One region of the Bacillus sp. 01N45 genome, then DNA from elsewhere that is predicted to be linked to it. Evidence: riboswitches for the same ligand, from Rfam matches in the RefSeq annotation. Region 1 holds a riboswitch; the other holds the start of a gene.
The links. Region 1 has a riboswitch for S-adenosylmethionine ahead of AC1DMU_RS28570 (M20 family metallopeptidase). Riboswitches for the same ligand answer to the same signal wherever they lie in the genome.

Region 1 (3,420 bases):
TTTTCCTTTAAAATATCTCATGTCCGATTCCCCTAAATCCTGTTTTCTAGAGTGTAGCTTCATGTAGAAAAACTTGTTATATGAAAATGCGAGAATTTCCGTTTCATAAATAGGACGGATCATATCCATGACGCAACCTGCTGTAAAAGAGCGTATTAATAAACTTGAAGATCAAGGAGTTATAGCGGCTTGCCGAACAAAATTTGAGCCTTCTAAAATTAATAAAAACATTCAAGCATTCATCATGTTTAAAACGAGTCAATACTCTGATTTCATCCAATTTTGTAATGCCGCTCCCGAAGTAACTGATTTATATCGAATTAGCGGGGAGTTTAATTATATGATGAAGGTCATGAGCGATTCGATGGATTCTCTCGCTACATTTTTAGACTCCTTAATGCAATTTGGATTATCGTCTCCTTTAATTGTTTTAAAGAGTGAGTTTGAGGAGAAATTGTCGTTCTGATAAGAGGGTACTAAGATAAAGATACCGAGTGTATGTGGGAAAATTCTTATATAATATAAAAAGAACCAGCCATAGGCTGGTTCTTTTTTCATTCAATTTCCTACTAGAAAATCCAGAGATACGTCTCCTTCTCACCTACCCCTGATTTCTCTGCGCCTCTCTAAACTCCTCCTTCACCTTCTCTAACAGCCCTTCTTCCGTAATTAATCGATACGCTGTATTTGCTAGTGCTTTTGCGGATGTAATTAACGCTTTATCTCCAAGTTCTGAACGTGCTGCTTCTCTAAATTCATTCGTATGCGCAATTAAGTCATCTGGACCGATTTTAATGTACGGATGAATTGTTGGTACGACTTGACTTACGTTTCCTGCGTCTGTTGAGCCGATGCCAAATCTTTCTTTCCGATTTACGTCTTCACCTTGTAATTCTAGTTCTTCGGCTACGACGTCATTATATGTTTTTGTTACGAGTAGTTCATCGATTTCGTTTTGGAATTGATGGATTTTCACTTTTGCGCCTGTTGCTAACGCTGCTCCTTGTGCGATATTTTTTACTTTTTCTGTTACTTCTGCACATCTTTTTCGCGTTGCTGCACGGATGAAGAACCTTGCTGATGCGTAGTCAGGAATAATATTAGGTGCTTTTCCCCCCTCGGTAATAACGCCATGAATTTTCACATCTGATGGAAGTTGTTGGCGAAGTGCGTTAATACCGTTATAAAGTTGAATTATCGCATCTAATGCGTTAATCCCTTCTTCAGGTGAAGCTGCGGCGTGAGCTGTTTTTCCGTAAAAATGAAAATCAAGTGGATCGACTGCTAGTGAAGGGCTCGTTGGCGCTGTTTTTCCGCTCGGATGAATCATAAGTGCCGCATCAATATCTTTAAATAACCCCGCTTTTACATAACTCGCTTTCGCACTACCATTTGGTCCTCCTTCTTCGGCTGGAGTACCAAACACGACAACTTCTCCGCCAATTTCTTCAAGCGTTTCTGATAATGCGATCGCGGCCGCAACGCTAATTGTGCCAATTAAATTGTGACCACACGCATGACCAAGTCCTGGTAAAGCGTCATACTCAGCTAAAAATGCGATAACTGGCCCTTGTTTTCCTGAACTTTTTCGCGCGATAAATCCTGTTTCATGTCCAGCTATATTGTGCTGCAGCTGAAACCCTGCACTACCTAGTAATAAACTTAACGTTCTTGATGCGTAAAACTCTTGGTTACCAATCTCCGGATTCGCATGAATATCGTGACTTGTTTCTATGTACTTTTCCTTATTTCTTTCTATACTCTCTTCAATTGTTTTTCTTTGTGACGTTACTCCAGTCGCTCCCATTTCTCTTCCCCCTTATATTTTCACATAAAAAAGCCTCTTTCTAAAAGATAGAAAGAGGCTTCTGCATTTACAGTCAAAATGAGCTTCTTTCTTATCTTTCAAGTTACCTTGCTGGAATTGGCACAGTATTCATAAAAGAATCCGCTGCCGAGGTGTCATAGGGCCAGTCCCTCAACCTCTCGTGATAAGAATTTTCATAAGATTATATTAAATTATATTCATTCTATGTTCATTCCAATTAAAAGTCAAGGAATTCCTATCCGAATTTACCGAATATCTAAAAATCCTTTTAACACACCAATTGTTTCCGGTGCTTGTAATCTTGCACATACGTACGGAAATTCCATACTACCTTCAAACATCATTTGAGATGTGAGCGGTGCTCCTGCCCAAAAGATTTCATCATCGATTACGATAAACGGGAATGCTTTATTTTGTCTTTGTAACTTTACATTTTTTAACGGAACTGGTCCATCACTATACACTGTTATTTGCGCATTTGTACGCATTAACGCTTGCCAGACTCGCTTATCCACTTGCTTTGTACTTGGAAGTGAAATAATAATTTTTCGTTTTGCGGCTAAAATATCTTTCAATAACCCTTTCGGCTCTTCAAGATTCATTTCCATAAACCAGCGTAAACGTTTCGAAATTTTCCGCTCCCACAATTGTCTTGATGTCGTACGATCATACACATCTCCGTGACGTTCTATATGAGCTGTTAATTGTGATAACGCTTGTTTTCTCGAAAGGTTTTTACGCATATAATGACAATCTGATAATTGAATGAACTTCCCTCTTGCCCTTGTCACTGCAACGTTGACGAGGCGATGATTTTTATGGTCAAAGAATAACACGCCAGGTCGTTCTTGCGGATAACTATCAACCGTATCAAATATCATCATATCTCTTTCAGAACCTTGAAACTTATGAACCGTCGCCGCTAAAACTGGTATGTTTTGATATTTCGTTCTCTGCAACATTTCTCTAATACACGTTGATAAAAAGCGGGATTGTGCCCTGTAAGGTGTAACAACACCGATCGATTGAACACCATCTAACAGTCCGATTAACATCATTTGCATCGCTACTAAACCAGACATAATGTTAAATCGAGAACCAGAAGCAGCGTCCTTTAACGAAAAGGCTCCCATTAAGCTCGTATCAAATAAAACACTTGCCTCATTTGCGAACGGTTGCAATCGCGCAAGTTCTTTACGCTCTGAAACAGACGGATGGTCGTATACTCTATTTTTATAAATAAATGAGTTTGTAAACTTCGATATATCCGCATGCATACGCCTTTGTTCCTGCAACATAAATAGGTTCGGATGTGCTTCTGATTTATTGACAGAATCAACAATCCCAGCATGGTAAAACATATCTTCCCCAAGCCATTTTCGAACGAGTTCATGGTTCGCCATCGCAATTGGAGGTAACTGTAAAAAGTCCCCACAAACGACGATACGTTTTCCAAGTGAAGCTGCTAATGCAATTTGCGGAACATATGCCATACTCACTTCATCTACGACAACTAAATCAAATGTACGCTCATAAATAAGTGAATCAATGGCACATTTCGATAAAGTTGCGCCGATTACTTTTGCATTTTC
Region 2 (3,420 bases), on a different contig from region 1:
AAAATCTTCACATACTTTTTCAATCAGATGTGGATTTTCCCTCAAGAAATTCCACTGTAACGCTTTAGGAAGAAAATACGTTTCATACTCTTTACTTCCTCTTACTACCTCATCCACTTCTCTTTCACAAATTCCTCTTATTAAATAATCATTTCTTAATTGAATCTGTATTTGTTGAAACGTTTCACTACATTTCTTCAATTGGATTAAGCAATTAATATATGTACGAAAAAGTTCGTTATCATACTGACAACAATTTATAATACGTTCCATTTCATTCATAACGTACGAGCCTTTTCTTCTATTTGTAATAACCATTTTTCCCGCTTCTCTCGTTTACTCGTTTTCACAGATTGAAAAACAGATCGTTTTATATCGCGAATGCCGCAAAAACGTAAAATACCTCTCTTCATTATAATCCAATCGGCTGATCGATATAGTAGTGCGACGTACCATAACGGTGAGTCTAACGTATTAATTACCCATGCCTTCTTACCTTTCAATAAGCCTTTCGGCAGGGCACCTTCATATTTATAAGCAAAACCAGCTACGAAAATGCGATCAATAAACCCTTTTAAAATAGCTGGCATCCCCCACCACCATATTGGATAAATGAAGAGAAGAGTATCCGCTTCTTCCACTAACGTTCTGTACCGAGCTGTCTCTTCTTCATTTACTAAATCACGTCTTTTCTTCTCCTCATTAAATACAAGGACGGGATTAAATTGTTCCTTATATAAATCAAGTACCGTAACCGAATGATTTGTTTCTTGTAATCCTTTTTGCACATGCTTTAATATCCCCGCATTAAAACTGGAAGGACTAGGATGAGCGTATACAATTAGTACATTCACTACATAACAACTCCCTCTATAAGTTAAAGTTTCCCCTTCTTTAACATTTTCTCTACAATTTGCACGTTTTTCGAACTTTGTAATAAACGATTTAATAATGTAAGTAACTCTTCCTTTTCTAAATCTTTCAGTTTCTCTTTCACCGTACTCTCACCAGCACTTTGAATATCATAAACAACTGCTGCCATATGCTTACAATAATTCTCATATGGACACTCGCAGCTACTTTCTGTAAAATTTTCAAGATCAATCATTACTTCATAGTTTCCTGCATTTCCAGTAACAAAAGCAAATATTTTCTTTTCTTGTATTTCAACATCTTCTACATGTCCTTCTTCATAATATTCATAACCTTTATCCATAATGTACTTAGGAATCCATTTCGTTATATCATTTAGTAAGTAAGCGTACATAACAACACCTCTTCCTTTAATTCCCTTTTGACTTCCAAAACCCTGCATGTTATTCTAATAACTGTCAAATAGCAAGTCTATATGACAAAACGACTGACACCTATTCGGCGGAGGTGTCTCTTTTCATTTGCAGCCGATATGAAGTGCCTCTTTCAGGCACATTCAATCTTTGACACTACACACTCAACACCATTCCCTTGTATCAGGCTGCTTAAGCAGTCTTTTACGCTACATACTCCAAAAAAAAGAGAGCTTAGCTCCCTTTTCCCGCCTTATAAAATACCCCTTTTTCAGTATAGAGATATTCATCAGCTAATGTAATTTTCCCATCCAGTTTCAGTTCATCTAATAGTCTTGATAAATAAAATTGATGTAACATCTTTTTCGTGAATTTTCCTTCATGATGCGAAACGATATGTTCTTGAATATCTAACAATGATATTGGCTTATCTTGCTCTATCATATATTCATAAACTGTACTACGCAGTTTTACGTATTTTTCGAGTGTCACAGTACTTCGCAACCCCTTTCTTCTTAATATAAATTTTCGTAATCGGTTTTTTTGCAACAAAAAAACCTCTCCGATAAGAAGAAGTTACGTATATATCTTCGTCTTATCTCCCAGAACAAATATGTTCTGCTGGAATTAGCACCTGCATCGCGGTTGCTGGGTTTCATCGGGCCAGTCCCTCCACCTCTCTGGATAAGAAAATATTCACTTAATTCTTACTATACGTAATTTCATTCTAATTGTCAAACAAATATAACAAATTATATTTTGTTCCTTACTGTTCATACTATACATATATGAATATGCAAGGAGGATTATGAAATGCACGAAAATGCTCGCGGATATGTCCAAAATTCTTTTCAATCATTACAAGAAGCAAAACATTGTTTAGAAGAAGCGCTACAGACTGTTGAAAAAGATTTTAATCGCGCTCGTATTGAACAATCACTTTATGCGATCGAACAAGCTATTCAACGCTGTGATTACACGGTTCATATTTTAGAACAAGATTGAAAAAACTTCCCATCATAAGGTGGGAAGTTTTTTCAAATGGCATACTTCATAATTATTACCGTTATAATTAAAAAATATACAGAATTAGCAATTTCTAAAACCCCTACTTTTATAATAGAAATTTTTTTGCCATATAACATAATTGCTCGGATGACACTCGGTATAAAAATAAGAGAACACCACGGATTGATAGCAAAGACAATGACTGTTAATACAATATGATACCCCCATGATATAAGACGATACTTCGGGTTATTTTTCTCGCGAATCATCGTTTTTACATAAAATGTACTTCCTAAAAAATATAAAAATGAAATAAGCGCAATAAATAATGCTGTTTTATCTATAAGTTTCATTGAAAAATAATAACTAACTAAACCACCAATACAGAAAACAATAATCGCACTAATGTCATTTAGTAACGCTCTTTCATTTTTTTGACGAGCGTAATACATATTTACAATAAATAATGGAATCATGAATACTACGAATAAAAGAATGCGCCATTCATATAATAGAGAAATCATTCCAAATACGAACGCGATGATAAAATATACAATTGCAGCATGTAAGTACTCTTTTTTTCGTTTTTGCTTTATGTACGTAAGAAATGGATACGTAGCTAAATAGATAAAGAACCAAGCTAAAAACAATGGAATATGATACATAGTAGGTTTCCCAAGCATGACACTTAATAGAAATGGTATAACGAGCATGGCCCATGCACCGTGTTGCTTCGGAATAACTAACTTCATTAACTATACACCTCCCTTTTGAAAGCAGTTCTCACCTACTATTATACAAATAATTTTATATAGTAACGTATATATATTGGACTATTTTTTGACAATAAAAAATGCTCCTTACAATGTGTAAGAAGCATGAAAGAGGCAAACGAATATGTAAGTCGCGACCCTACCTTATATGAGTATGCTTTTCTATGCCATGTTATGCTTATCTAATATGCCGTATTTCTTTTTAAATCTCGTAAGAATCGTAATCCAAGACGTACTAAATAGTAGTAAGAAAATAACATTCGAAATTGCATGACTCAAATCGAAATAAAAACTTGCAATATAATACGAAACGACTGCTTCCCACGTTGCCTCACGTATGAAACCGAGAAGCC

Region 2: it holds a riboswitch for S-adenosylmethionine, as region 1 does, so the genes downstream of both, AC1DMU_RS10995 (hypothetical protein) here and AC1DMU_RS28570 (M20 family metallopeptidase) in region 1, are expected to answer to the same signal.

Annotation. Positions count from the first base shown of each region.
Region 1 covers NZ_JBFTQW010000023.1:15,571-18,990, reverse strand. The annotation lists partial or broken gene AC1DMU_RS28575 (Lrp/AsnC family transcriptional regulator) at 74-466, shown strand; gene AC1DMU_RS28570 (M20 family metallopeptidase) at 602-1,807, opposite strand; SAM riboswitch class I at 1,896-1,998, opposite strand; gene AC1DMU_RS28565 (AAA domain-containing protein) at 2,074-3,420, opposite strand, start outside.
Region 2 covers NZ_JBFTQW010000004.1:97,644-101,063, forward strand. The annotation lists partial or broken gene AC1DMU_RS10980 (group-specific protein) at 1-282, opposite strand, end outside; gene AC1DMU_RS10985 (NAD(P)H-dependent oxidoreductase) at 279-854, opposite strand; gene AC1DMU_RS10990 (SWIM zinc finger family protein) at 878-1,267, opposite strand; gene AC1DMU_RS10995 (hypothetical protein) at 1,521-1,838, opposite strand; SAM riboswitch class I at 1,879-1,977, opposite strand; gene AC1DMU_RS11000 (hypothetical protein) at 2,100-2,291, shown strand; gene AC1DMU_RS11005 (YwiC-like family protein) at 2,324-3,046, opposite strand; gene AC1DMU_RS11010 (ECF transporter S component) at 3,230-3,420, opposite strand, start outside.